DNA from 2 places in the Chryseobacterium sp. SG20098 genome. Region 1 is predicted to be linked to the other one. Evidence: riboswitches for the same ligand, from Rfam matches in the RefSeq annotation. Region 1 holds a riboswitch; the other holds the start of a gene.
What was found. A riboswitch is a leader RNA that binds a small molecule or an ion and turns the genes downstream of it on or off. The one in region 1 is predicted to bind thiamine pyrophosphate.
Positions count from the first base shown of each region.

Region 1 (7,414 bases):
TTATATTCAACACGGGCCTCTCCTTTTGGAGCGTTATCATCAAATTCAAAAGCTGAATATTTTTCTAATAATTCCCAGTCTCCTTCTGCCTTTAATTCATCAATGATGTTGTAAGTAGGGGCTGCTACTACAAGAGGAGCACTGAATTCTACCTTACCTTGTTGCTTTTCAATGTTTCTAAGCATTTGAGAAACAATCTTAAGGTCTCCTTTGTGAACCATACAAGATCCTACGAAACCAAGGTCTACTTTTTTCTCACCACCATAGTAAGAAAGATCTCTGATGGTATCGTGAGTATATCTCTTGGATACATCATCATTGTTTACATCCGGGTCAGCAATCATTGGCTCGACAATTACGTCAAGATCTACAACTACTTCAGCGTAATATTTAGCATTTGAATCCGGAGTTAAAGCAGGTTTTTCTCCTGATCTGATCTCTTCAATTCTCTTATTTGCTTTGTCAATTAATCCCTGAAGAACTTTGTTGTGGTTATCCATACCCTTATCGATCATGATCTGGATTCTGCCTTTTGCAATTTCCAGTGATTCGATCAAAGTATTATCTTCAGAAATGTTGATAGAAGCTTTTGCTTTCATTTCAGCAGTCCAGTCTGTAAAGGTAAATGCCTGGTCAGCAGGAAGTGTTCCGATGTGAACTTCAATGATTCTACCCTGGAATACGTTTTCTCCTCCAAACTGCTTCAACATCTGAGCCTGTGTAGCATGAACCACATCACGGAAATCCATGTGTTCTTTCATGTTTCCTTTGAAGGTTACTTTTACAGATTCCGGAATTGGCATTGATGCTTCACCTGTAGCCAAAGCAAGAGCCACAGTTCCTGAGTCTGCTCCGAAAGCTACTCCTTTGGACATTCTTGTGTGAGAGTCACCACCAATGATGATGGCCCACTCGTCAACAGTGATGTCATTAAGAACTTTGTGGATAACGTCAGTCATGGCGTGGTATTCACCTTTCGGGTCACGGGCTGTAATCAGTCCAAACTCGTTCATGAATTTCATCAGCTTAGGAATGTTAGCCTGAGCTTTTTTATCCCAAACCGAAGCGGTGTGACATCCCGACTGGTAAGCTCCGTCTACAGTAGGAGAGATTACAGTTGCGGCCATAGATTCAAGCTCCTGAGCAGTCATAAGCCCTGTGGTATCCTGTGAACCTACAATATTCACTTTGACACGAACGTCTGATCCGGCGTGCAGAACTTTTCCTGGGGTAGTTCCCACAGCATTTCTGTTGAAAATCTTTTCTACAGCAGTAAGTCCCTGTCCTTCATGAGAAATTTCTTTTGAAGGAGCAAAAACCGTCGGCGCTTCAATACCTAAAACCTGAGCAGCAAATGTCTGTAGTTTTTTACCAAATACGACCGCGTAAGATCCTCCTGCTCTGATGAATTCCATCTTTTGCGGAGTGAAAGATTTGGTAAGGTCGATCAGTTCCTGGTCGCCGTTATATAATTTCTTTTCTTTTGTATTGATTGTTAAAACAGTTCCTGTTGCTACTGAATATGCTTCTTCAAGAACAATGTCACCGTTTTCATTACGAACCGGGTTTCCGTTTTCGTCAACTTTCTTTACCCAGTTTTTAAGGTCAATACCGATACCTCCGGTAACGTCTACTGTGGTAAGGAAGATCGGAGAAATACCGTTTGTTCCTCCTACAATAGGAGCAATGTTAACGAATGGTACATATGGGCTGGCCTGTTTTCCTGTCCAAAGAGCCACGTTGTTTACTCCGGACATTCTGGATGATCCAACACCCATTGTTCCTTTTTCAGCGATCAGCATAACGCTTGCATCAGGATGCTTTGCCTGTAAAGCTTTGATTTCTTCCTGAGCTTCAGGAGTGATCATACATTTTCCATGAAGTTCACGGTCTGATCTTGAGTGAGCCTGATTACCCGGAGAAAGTAAATCTGTAGAAATATCTCCTTCACCAGCAATATAAGTAACTACTTTAATTTCTTCAGCAACTTCAGGAAGTTTAGTGAAGAATTCAGCTTTTGCGTAGCTTTCAAGGATTTCTTTTGCAATTTCGTTTCCGCTGTTGAATGCTTCTTTCAGACGGTTCGTATCTGCTTCATAAAGGAAAACCTGAGTTTTAAGAACGTTGGCAGCTTCTTTGGCAATAGCTGCATCATTACCTAAAGCAAGGTCCAGCAGCACCTCAATAGAAGGTCCGCCTTTCATATGAGATAATAATTCAAAGGCAAATGCCGGGGAAATTTCTTCTACTACGGATTCACCCAGAATAATTTCTTTTAAAAATTTTGCTTTTACTCCCGCTGCACTTGTTGTTCCGGGTAGTGTGTTATAAATGAAAAATTTAAGAGAGTCCGGTCGGTCAGCATTACCTGAATCTTTAATTTGTGCAATGATTTCGCTTAGTAATTCAGCACCATCAATTGGCTTTGGATGAAGCCCCTGGGTTTTTCTTTCTTCAATCTCTTTGATGTAATCCTTATAAATACTCATAATAGAAGGTCTTTCAAAATTAAAGGTAGGCCTGCTTTTTCTTTACCGGGGTGTATAAATACAATTAATGACATTTTGAGTTCTCGCATTTTGATGCAACATTAACCGAATAAAGTCAGCATAATCTACACTTTTTCAAAAGTTTTTTAAAATTATCAAACATTTCAAAATGTTCCCAAAATTACGAAATTTTACAATTTTATAAGAATGAAATTATTTAGATTCTTTATAAATATGAATTTTATAATATCTATTTTTGGTCGTATTTTTGTAATCAAATGGAGAATATGAAAAATATCCTGAATGTTTTATGTGTTTTTATTTCGATTTTCGTTTTCTCACAGACCCGATCTGTGAAGAAAATCCCTGCGAAGAAAGGACCGAAAACCACGGCTAAAAAAGCAGCTTCAGCCAGCAAACCTAATGCTGACCTGGTGGTGATCAACAAAGATCTTCCTGTTTTGATTCCTAAGAAAAAAGGAGATCAGTTCGGGTATGTCAATCAGAACGGGAAATTTATTATCCAGCCGGAATATCATATTGCCGTATTTTTTTATGAAGACTGCAACCTTCTGAATTCTCCTAATGAAAAAGTGAGAAAATTTGGAACAAAAGACTATGCTACGGTGGAGAAAAATATGATTTCTTACCGTATAGATAAGTCCGGGAAGAGAGTCTATCAGTTTAAAGATACCGATTTTGGAAAATGTAAATTTGAAGAATATAAACAACAGTTATTCCAGGCTTATATCCTTAATGGTTTTTACGGAATCATTGAAAAATCAAAATTTGTAAATGCCGCAGATTACAGACAATATCAGATCTATCCTCAATATCAGTATCTGTTCATTCTTGAAGGGGATGATGTAGCTAATCCAATGATTGTTGCTTCCAATAATGATAAATTTGGAATCATTGATGTTAACAATAAAGTTATTATTCCGTTTGAATATTCCAATATTAAAAGAAACTTCAGCTGGAAACTCGGTAAGATGTTTGAAGTGACAAAAGATGGTTCCAATTACTATTACATAGACACCAACAACAAAACTTACTAAATAATTATAGATGATGAATGATGAATGATGAATGATGAATGATGAATGATAAATGATGAATGATTCATTTGATAACTCCTATTTTTCATAGTGTTTTTTCCATTCTGTAACTATTTATTTACCACGTAATCTGATATTCAGAAGCCCACATCTCGTAACCCGATCGCAGTTCATATATTTTTTGTAATTTTGCGGCTGAAATAAAGGGGTGCTTTAACAGGCTGAGATTATACCCAATGAACCTGGAACAGGTAATGCTGTTTAGGGAATTGAAAATGTACCAATGAAACAGTATAACAATATACCAATTGCTAGACTGTTAAATTAATAAAATTGTTACATTATTGCTCAACCCCTTTTATTCATTAAATATTAAAGATTTATAGAATGAAAGGATTATTTTTTTTAGGGCTTAGTGTAGGCTCAGTAGCTTTTATACAGGCTCAGAATAAAGATTCCCTAAAGGTGAGGGAAATTGAAGCAGTCAACTTTACCAAAAGGCTTCCGGTAGCAAAGGAAATCATCAATGTACAGAAAGATCTGGACAGTAAGAATCTGGGACAGGATCTTCCTATTCTTTTGAAAAATCAAACTTCCATTATTTCGACGTCAGATGCCGGAAACGGAGTAGGATATACCGGTTTCAGAATCCGTGGTGTTTCAGGAAGTGCCATCAATGTTATGATGAACGGTGTTCCATACAACGACTCTGAAAGTCAGGGAACCTTTTTTGTCAACGTTCCGGATTTGACAAGTTCTGCCTCACAGATTGTCATTCAGAGAGGAGTAGGAACTTCCAATAACGGGGTTTCTGCCTTCGGAGCAAGTATTAACGTACTTTCTAAGGATCCTGAAGAGAAATTTTATTTTAAAACGGATGACAGCTACGGATCATTTAATACTTATAAATATTCAGCAGAAATTGGCTCAGGGAAATTCTGGAAAAACCGACTTTCTGTGATGGGAAGATATACTCATATTCATTCTGACGGATACATCGACAGAGCTTCATCCAACTTACATTCTTATAATTTCACTGCCTTATTTGAAGAAGGAAACACGAAATTACGTTTAATGGCTTTTGGTGGAAAAGAGAAAACGTATCAGGCATGGAACGGGATTGATCGTAAAACCTGGGAGACTGATCCCAAATTCAATATTTCAGGGGCCATTTATGATGCCAACTGGGAGAATATTGTAAGTTTCTATGATAATGAAACGGATAACTACAGACAGAACCATTATCAGTTGCTTTGGGAACAGAAATTCAACGACCGCTGGAATCTGGAAACCACGTTCCACTATACAAAAGGAAAGGGATATTATGAAAACTACAAGCAGGGAGATCCTTTTTCAAGATATAACCTTCCCAATATAACAGAAGGAGGAGAAACGATAAAAGCTTCAGACTTTATCAGAAAAAAATGGCTGAATAACGATTTCTACGGAATGGTTTCTACATTGTACGGAAAGTTTGAAAATTTAGATTTGAACTTTGGTGCTGTGGTCAATCAGTATTACGGAAGACACTATGGAAATGTAACAGGAGTATTTTTTCCTCAGATTGATGAAAGTGAATATTACAGAAATCGCTCTGTAAAGAATGAGGTGTCTGGTTTTGCAAAAGCTTTATTAAGATTGAATAATTTTGAATTCTTTGGTGATTTGCAGCTCAGAAAAATCAATTACAACACAAAGATTCTGACGGCTGGTGATGGTGAAGGAGCAGATTTAAGTAAAAACTGGCTGTTTTTTAATCCAAAAGCTGGAGTAAATTACAGAATTGACGGAGGTAAAATATTCCTTTCTTACGCCCACGCCCATCGTGAACCCAACAGAGACGATCTGATGGCTAATAATGATGTAAAAGCAGAAAAGCTTCACGATATTGAAGCCGGTTTTGAAAAACAGTTCGGAATCGTTTCTTTTACTGCGAATGTGTATTATATGTATTATGTGAACCAATTGGTTCTGAACGGAGAACTGAATAACGTAGGGGCATTTATCAGAACAAATTCAGGGAAGAGCTACAGAAGAGGTATTGAGGTTGGTGCTTTGGCAAAACTATCCAAACAATGGGAGGTTTCCGGTAACGTAACATTAAGCCAGAACAGAAATCAGGATTTTAATATTCAGAATGGTGATGTTCCTAAAAGCCTTGGAAATACTCAGATTTCATTTTCTCCAAATGTTATAGCCAATTTAGGCTTGAAATTCAATCCTACAAAAAATTTCCAGTTTGCTTTAATGAATCAGTATGTAGGAAAACAATATCTGGATAATACCGAAGATGCCAATCTGCAGCTTAAAGATTATTTCCTTACAGATTTCAATGCTCAGTACCAGTTTAAAATTGCCAATAATGAAATTGCATTGAAGTTATTGGTGAATAACCTGTTCAATAAGAAATATGTGAATAACGGATCTGTTTATGATGGGCAGCCTTATTATTTTTCTCAGGCAGGAACGAATTTTATGTTTGGAGTGAGCTGGAAAATTCAGTAATTGACAAATCGGCCTTTTTGCTTTTTAACAGTTTTGACCTTTTTAAGCTTAAAAAAAGCAGTTTGAATAACAGTATATCTGTTTTACTACAGAATAAGTAAAAGACTGTTTCGGCAGTCTTTTTTATATCCATTAAATATTACAAAAAGTCACGAAAAAGTTATAAATTTGCTGCCAAATGAATATTTCAGCATATATTTTAGAATACTTAAAACAATTTGGAACTGCCACAGTTCCAGGCTTTGGGGTGTTTTCACTGAAAAATTCTAAGGCAATTATTAATTCTGAAAACGGAAGCATTCTGCCTCCGGCCAGTCAGATTGAGTTTACAATAGATTACGAAGTACAGACTGAAGATCTTGCTGCTTTTATTGCAGAACAAAAACAAATGTCTCTGGAAGCTTCAAAAAGTGATCTTAAAATTCAGACTGATTTTTGGAAGAAAAAACTTCAGGCCGAACAGGTTCTTGAAATTCAAAACCTTGGAACAGTCTTCATTGAAGAAGGACACACTCATTTCAAGGGAAAAAGAATAGAATCCGGACGTCCGGACTTTTACGGATTGGAAGAAATCAGATTCTCAGATATCAATAACGGGGAAAAAGTGAATACCACAGTGAATCGCGAAAAGGATTTTAAATTCAAAAAAACAATTCTTTGGATTTTCCTTCTGGTTATTCCGGTTCTTGGGATTTTATACCTGGCGTTTAGCCAACAGGAACTTCTTTTTGGAAAAAAATCTTTCAATAATGTTTCTGTACAGACTTCCACCCATAGAATTGTAAAAGATACGGTGAAAGTAATGGTACATACCCCGGAAACATCCGTTTCAGATTCTTTGAAAAAAGATTCATTAGTAAAACCCGCCGGAAAAGTAAAACAATCTGCCCCGGCTGTCTCAAACAACACTAAGACTAGATGGCAAAAATAAAAAAAGCGTCAGAATCTCTGACTATTATGACCAATATCGTTCTTCCGAACGAAACCAATTCTCTAAGAAACCTTTTCGGTGGTGAACTTTTAGCAAAAATGGACCGTTGTGCGTCTATTTCTGCAGCAAGACACTGCGAAAGAAGAGTAGTTACAGCTTCTGTAAACCACGTATCTTTCAACCATCCGATTCCGGAAGGAGGAGTTGTGGTGCTTGAATCTAAAGTTTCCAGAGCATTTTCCACTTCCATGGAAGTGTATGTAGATGTATGGTTGGATGATCCTATCAATCAGAAAAAAGTTCATACGAATGCCGGGATTTATACTTTCGTTGCAGTAGATGAATTCAACCGTCCAATTCCTATTCCGGAAATGATTCCTGAAACAGAGGAAGAAAAAGAAAGATTTGCCGCAGCATTCCGTAGAAAAGAA
Region 1 is NZ_CP134622.1:2,983,319-2,990,732, reverse strand. Features, by position in the region: gene RHP76_RS13670 (bifunctional aconitate hydratase 2/2-methylisocitrate dehydratase) at 1-2,489, opposite strand, end outside; gene RHP76_RS13665 (WG repeat-containing protein) at 2,777-3,547, shown strand; TPP riboswitch at 3,742-3,833, shown strand; gene RHP76_RS13660 (TonB-dependent receptor) at 3,935-6,052, shown strand; gene RHP76_RS13655 (hypothetical protein) at 6,231-6,983, shown strand; gene RHP76_RS13650 (acyl-CoA thioesterase) at 6,971-7,414, shown strand, end outside.

Region 2 (7,414 bases), 2.5 Mb from region 1:
GTTTTTTCTGTGTTTTTAGAATCGCTGAACCTTAGCATAAAAGCCGCTATTTAATTTTGGAATTTTACAAAATCCAGATAAAAAGAAGGGTTTCCAGCATTGAATGAGGCCGGAACTACTCCATTTGTTTTACCAGCTAACACAGTGTAGGTTCCTGGTGTAGCAAAATATAATACACGGTTCTGATCTCTTGGAAACATGAATGCAGCAGTGTTTGAGCCACAGTAGCTTCTCCAGACATCTCCAATACCGTTAATATAAAAAAAGTAATCATTACAATCAGAATTGATCGCAACTCCACATCGGAAAAAATACCATCCTTTTGCAGGGATAGTTACCTGAACTCCCGTATTTAATCCTGCAGCTCCAGTTCCGCCTGTATAAGGATTTATTAATGTCCCGGTATATGGTGTCCAATTATTGGCGAACGCTGTAGTAACAGTGGATGACCATGTTGCCAAACCATTGGCATCACTTGTGAGGACATACCCCAACTGCTGAGTGCCATCTTTAATTTGAAGAGCACCGTTGGTAGTCCCATTATCAATAATAACTTTTGCATTTGATGCACCCGCGGGCACTGTATTGGTCCCCATCAGGACTTTTCCTGTACCATTAATACTTAAATTGTTTCCCGCCATTGCTATATCTGTAGCTTGTGAGAGGGTTCCTCCCAGTTTTACATCTGTACCTGATAATGTAAGACCATTGCTTGCGGTAATATTGTTATTAATAATCGTTGTTCCTCCGTTTCCATTCCCTCCAGCAAGCTCTGTAACAGCCATAAATCCTATCTGAGGATTCAACTGAGCTGTTCCTGCTCCTCCTAATCGTACTTTTACAGAGGTATCCACTGTAGGTCTGTAAATAGCATAGGCTTCTGGCTGGCCTCCTATTGAAGTGGCAGGATAATTATTTATTGCATCAACAACACCGGTGGTACTGGAGGGAAGAACAGAATTATTTGAAGCATCAACCCATTCATAGACAAAGAAACCTCCAGCTAGTGAGAACTCTGTAGCATGCAGTTGGCAACGGAGAACATAGGTTTTCCCGGCTTTCAAATTAAAAACACCGGCATTATAAGTAATATTATTGGCTGCAATTACAGACCCAAATGTAACGTCCGACCCTGTAGATACTGTTTGAATAGCGTTTGGTTTTACAATAATATAATCTCCTGTAGAAGAACTTCCTTTTGAAAGGATTTCCCATGTAGAAGAAGCTCCTGTAAGCCCGGTATTGATTAATTCTACACTTTGATTTGCTGGTACAAGAACATTGGGATTTCCATTAATAGTCTCGGGAGATGCAGAATTTACTGTAATACTAAAGTTTGTATTATTTTTAATCCTATAAATACGCCCTTTATAATTCCCAGCCCCACTGACTGCGGAAGGGAGATTAAAAACAGCATTGGAAACACCATTATAAGAAACATGGAAATCTGATGAGTTCAAATTATAAGAATTTGTAATAACAGCATTATAATTTGCTGCTAATGATCCATTAATATCCATAGTGGAACCTGGATTTGCAGTATTAATACCAACATTTCCTGCCTGGGCAAAAGCAAAAGTAGAGCTTAAAGCTAATACTGCTATAAATAATTTTGTATAAATTTTAACCATTCATTATTGTTTTACATATCATAATTGATATTATTACGGGGTAAAGGTATGTTAATAGAGATGTAAAAATTCTTCGAATGCCGTGGAAATACATGTACAGGCTTGTGGAAAAATATCCACAAATATTAATATTAAAGAATAGGCTGTATCATATAACAAATCATACAACCTTAAAAACTAAAGTCCGTTATTCTGGACTTTTAAGAGATCTATTTCAGATCAAAATATTTTAAATACAATTTTGGAGAAAAAGAATAAAAATTTATGGGTATTGAGATTATTTGGTATTTCGTATATATCTGCGATTTCTTTTAATTAAAAAAAATTCAATAACCTTCGGTAACAGAGAAATATCCATTTGTGAATTAGATTTATGTCTACTGTTCATAATCCATAGACCTCCATCATTACATTCCTTTATATCTTTCCACTTTAATTGATAAGCATCTCTATAGAAAAGAGTCCATAACTTTGCTCTAACACAATGCAACATTTAAAGGTTATTAAAAGTGGAACTAAAAATCTTTGAAAACTATACCATCCCTTTTTACAAAAAAAACCTACAAAAATCAATTTTTGTAGGTTTTATCATATTTTCGTACATTATATACATTTTATAATTGCACTAAGTGGAGAATACGGGATTCGAACCCGTGACCTTTTGACTGCCAGTCAAACGCGCTAGCCAACTGCGCCAATCCCCCGTTTTTTTGTAAGGCGATACAAAAGTAAGTATTTAAATGATATTTGCAACTATTTTATAATTTTTATTGAATTAAAATTAATGGAAATAGGCTCAATGACCATAAAAATCCATCATTATCCCTAGAATAAATTCCTAATTAACCTATTTTTGTCTGAAATTATAATACAATTATGCAACTCTATACAAAAAGATTAGTTCTTCGGGATATTACGATTGATGACAAACAGGATATTTTCGATTACCGCTCAGATGCCGAAGCCAATAAATTTCAAGGCTAGATTCCTGAAACCCTGGAAGAAGTGGAAAGTTTTATCCAAAGAAACACAACTGAATTCAACCAACCTGAAAGCTGGTATCAGCTGTTGATTACTGATCAAGAAACAAAAGCAGTCATTGGAGATATCGGAATTCATTTTATTGGAGATGAAAATGTACAGGTAGAACTTGGAATTACCTTAAACACCTCATTTCAGGGTAAAGGGTATGCTTCTGAGGCTTTAAAAGGTACCATTGATTTTCTTTTTAATGATTTACAAAAACACAGAATTACAGCTTCCGTAGATCCTGACAACACTGCTTCTCTTCAACTGATGCAACGAATTGGTTTAAGAAAAGAAGGGCATTTTGTGAAAAGTCTGTTCTGGAAAAATAAATGGGTTGATGATATTATTTATGCAGTTCTTCGTGAAGAATGGGTTACAGAATAGATGCCTTTCAGATATCATTGTTTTGCTGTACTACGCAAAATGAATTTCCTTCGGGATCAAGAAGAACTACATAGTCAGCATCATCTTCGTAATTCCAGCCTGGCATCTTTCCAGCCCCAATACTAAGAAGCCGCTCTACTTCCTGCCGCTGATTATCAGTTATCAGGTCTATATGATGTCTCTTTGGCTGTTCCGAACTGGTTAATTTTAATGATAACTGCATTCCATCTCCTTCCTTTGGTATCAGAATGGCAAAGTCAACATCAGGCTCATTCTTTATTTTGTAGTGCAAAGCTTCACACCAAAATGCAATTGCTCTGTTCAAATCCGCAACGCTCCAAACGATGGATAATATTTTTAATTTCATTTCAGTGTTGCTTTAAATAATAAAGAATTTAAGATCTTATAACTCTATTCTCAAAAAGAAATAATTACAAAACGGTATATTTTTCGTAAAATGGAGTGAATTTTGTTCTTACAATCGTTAAAGTAACTAAACCATTGCAAATCAAATAGGATACGATCATTGTATGAAAACACTTTTTAACCGTAACTGTAATCCAGTTATCATTTTCGATCAATGAATACATCTCTTTTTTTAAGTGCGTAATCACATGATCCTTTTTCTTTCCGTTTAATGAAAATAAGTCTTTCATAATCTTTAATCATTTTTAGTTTAACAAGTCTTTATGTTGGCTTATTTCATGGGGTTAGTTTTATTATTCCAAACATAGTGAAATAATAAAAATTACTTTATGACGCCAGTCATAAAAGAATACCAGCATTAGATAAAAAGTTTATTAACAAAGAATTTTCTACTCAAAAAGAAAAGTCCAAATCATCAGCAGAAGGTCTGAAATTAGAATGCATCGCAGCTGTAAAATAATCACAGAACACCTGATACACTTCAGAATTAATATCCGTAGCCCGGATTCCCAGCTGTGTATAAATAGTAAGAATCTGATGGGATAATCTTTGAACCAGCTCTACTCCATATTGGTGGATTTCGTTTTGATATCCTTCAGAAATATCTTTGTGATCACCTAGGATATTTTCTATTTCTCCGGCAATTTGCAATACTTTTTCCAAATGCTTTTCAACAGACTCTGTGAAACTTTTGAAATGGATCTCAGGACGAATATATTCTGCTTCTTCAATAAAATGAGAAGCCATTCCCAAATAGTTGACCAACAGTGTTAAGTCTGCAAAAATCCGAAAAGGAATAGTGTCGAGAATATCATTGGTGAAAAAAGTATCGTAAACAAAACTATAGTCTTCATTAACGAGCACATTTTCAACAGTGAATGAATAGGTGCCACTGGCCTCCATTCCCATAGATTTCCAGTTGGGAATAACCTCAGCGTGTTCTTTCGAAATAATAAATGATCGAATTATTCCATTGCCATGACCATCCATTAAAGGTTTTCCATTTTCTGTAATTTTGGCATTCAATGTAAAATGGGTAAGATGAGGTGCACCTGTTGCAAAATTCCATGAACCGTTGATCAGATAGTGGCTGTTGTCTATTTTTTCTGCAGTTCCTCCCACCATTCCGCTGCCACCAAAGCAGGTTTCAGAATGGGTGAACAGTAATTGAGCAATTTCAGGCTTGATATTTCTGGAAAAATAATTGGCTCCGGCACAAAGTGTCAGCATCCAGCCAAAGCTTCCATCGGTTTCTGCACAGCTAAATAAGGTGTTAAGTCCTTCTTCAAAACGATAGCCGAGTCCTCCATATTTTTTGGGAACCCATATTTTAAGCAGTTTTTCTTCATGAATATGCTGCATTACTTTATCAGAAATTACAGGGGCTCCATGAAGTTCCCGTCTAATCTCTTTAGTACTCAGCATTAGCTTTCGATTTAATAATTTTTTGCCACTCTATATATCCGGAAATGGCTACTAAAAATAAGAATGACGTCAAAACAGCATAGAGATACAATTCTTTATGAATCATTAAAGGGATAGAAATGATATTACTGACATTGAGCATCACCCAGTTTTCAATTTTCCGTCTCGCCATCAGCCACATTCCCGCCCAGGCAAAAGCACTCACCAGAGAATCCCAGATAGGAACATCCGAGTCTGTAAAATGGGTCAGAAAAGACCAGAATAAGATAAAAGTTCCCAGAACAATTCCTCCCGTAATCCATTTTTCTGTGGTGGTGGTAACAGAGATTTCCATTTCTGATTTCTGCTTTCCGAATTTCCAATATAACCATCCATAGATGCTCATGATCAGATAATAAAGATTTAAGGTAAATTCAGCGTACAGCTTGGAAGTAAGCATCACATACAGCGTAAGCAGAATCCCCGCAATTCCGAAAAGATAGTTGTTGACATTGTTTTTACGGGCCAGTAAAACCTGAATGACTGAAAATAAGACTCCGAACCATTCCGGTAAGGTAATTTGTTTTAAAATGTCCTGCATCATATTAATTATTAGAAATCAAATGATGAGATGATCAGTAAGCAATCCCTACACCGGCATTATCCGGATCAGGTGTGGAAATACATTCCTGGGTATCATCTCAGCCACTGTTTTGTAGCACCCCATTGTTCGGCAAAGGTGCAGCTTTTTGTTGAAAAAAGAAAGGACTTTGGTTTTTTATTTACAGGATATGATCACGATTATAAAGAGTCGATGAGGGAAATTATAATTTTATGGATAACTAAAAATTTATATTATGGACAATCAAGAAATATCAGTACTTAATGACTTACTTCACATTACCAACGACAGAAAGGAAGGCTTTGAAAAAGTTGAGGGAAAAGTATGGGAAATGTATCCGGATGTAAAAGATGAGTACGAACATATGATTTCGCAGTCGAAAATCATGAAAAATGAACTAATCAACCTCATCACAGAAAAGCAAGGCACTCCGGAGGACTCAACGTCCATGGCAGGAGCTGTTCACAGAACTTGGATTGACATTAAAAATTCTTTTACCATGGGAAATCTCATAGAATCTACATTAGAAAATGTGGTATTTGGCGAAAAAGCAGCTATTGAAGCTTATCAAAATGCCCTGGACACAGGTGAGCTCAGCCCAAAAAGTACTGAGATTGTGTCTGAACAGCTTCGTATCCTTAAAGATTCTTACAGACAATTCAAGAAAATTGAAGAATATAAAAAGAAAGAATAATCAAAAAACTCCTCTTAAAAAGAGGAGCTTACTATAATCAAGAACAAAATAATATTTAATCAATTCAAAATTATTAAATATTGTATGCTCATACTTATGATGCCGGTCATAAAAACTCAATATTATTTGACCGCATTTTTAGCTTTTTCCGATTCCTGCAAATGATGTTCAAGTGTCGGAAGGGTTTTAGCTGCGAAAGATTTTAATGAGACTTCTGTTCCTTCTGACGCCTCTTTTTTGAATGCTTCTACATCTTCCTTGTGGTCACTGACCATTAGATCTGTATATTTTTTGTCAAAGTCTTTACCTTTCTTAGCTTTCAGGTCATCATACATCTTCTGCTTTTCGGCATCCAGACTTGTGGGTAAGGTATACCCTATTCCTGAAGCCCAATTCTTGAGCTCGTCATTCGCTTTGGAATGATCGGTTACCATCATTGCTCCCAAAGATTTTACCACGGAGTTTTCAGCGTTTGTTGCGGCCAGTTTTCCCATCATTACTTCCATCAGTCCTCCTATGGCTGCAGCATCTGCAAACTTTTTGTCCTGATCACTGAGAGTACTTTTCTGATCTTTGATGTCTGACATTTTGGTGGAGTCGCTTACCGTCATCCCGGATTCTGCAGGGGCAGACATTGTGGTACTTTCCTCAGATTGGCTCGTGGTTGTCGGTTCGTTTTTTTTGCAGGCCGTTAAAGCAGCTAATGCAAAAATTGTTACTACAAGATTTTTCATAATAATAAATTTTAAGTGGTGATATTAATGAAGTCAAACAATGACTTTGTTTATAAATGCAACAATTTATCTGCCAAAAACCTATTACAACACTTCTAACCTAATCATAAAACATTATGAATAAATACCTTACAACTTATTAACCAACCGGAATGTAAGATTAATACGCTCCTTCATAGCGGTTAGAGACTTGGCAATACGATGTTCCCAGTTTTCCTGAAGGTCTCCTTTCATAATCAATAATGATCCGTGAGGAAGAGGCAGGCTGTATTTACTCTGATGATGGTCTTTTTTCCTGAAATCAAAATTTCTGGTCTGCCCCAGACTTACTGATGCAATCACCGGACGTTTCCCATATCTGCTTTCCTTATCCCGATGCCAGGCAACAGAATCGTTATGATCTCTGTAAAGGTTCAACAATACGGAATTGAACTGATAGCCAAATGTTTCTTCTATTCTTTGTTTTAAAGAAAACAGTTCCGGTGTCCAA
Region 2 is NZ_CP134622.1:528,232-535,645, reverse strand. Features, by position in the region: gene RHP76_RS02415 (autotransporter outer membrane beta-barrel domain-containing protein) at 51-1,631, opposite strand; tRNA gene RHP76_RS02410 (tRNA-Ala) at 2,262-2,335, opposite strand; gene RHP76_RS02405 (GNAT family N-acetyltransferase) at 2,508-2,615, shown strand; gene RHP76_RS02400 (GNAT family N-acetyltransferase) at 2,637-3,044, shown strand; gene RHP76_RS02395 (VOC family protein) at 3,052-3,336, opposite strand; gene RHP76_RS02390 (hypothetical protein) at 3,476-3,700, opposite strand; gene RHP76_RS02385 (acyl-CoA dehydrogenase family protein) at 3,864-4,895, opposite strand; gene pnuC (nicotinamide riboside transporter PnuC) at 4,882-5,478, opposite strand; TPP riboswitch at 5,504-5,610, opposite strand; gene RHP76_RS02375 (PA2169 family four-helix-bundle protein) at 5,732-6,190, shown strand; gene RHP76_RS02370 (DUF4142 domain-containing protein) at 6,313-6,924, opposite strand; gene RHP76_RS02365 (alpha-ketoglutarate-dependent dioxygenase AlkB family protein) at 7,054-7,414, opposite strand, start outside.
Region 2: another riboswitch for thiamine pyrophosphate. It lies ahead of pnuC (nicotinamide riboside transporter PnuC); the one in region 1 lies ahead of RHP76_RS13660 (TonB-dependent receptor).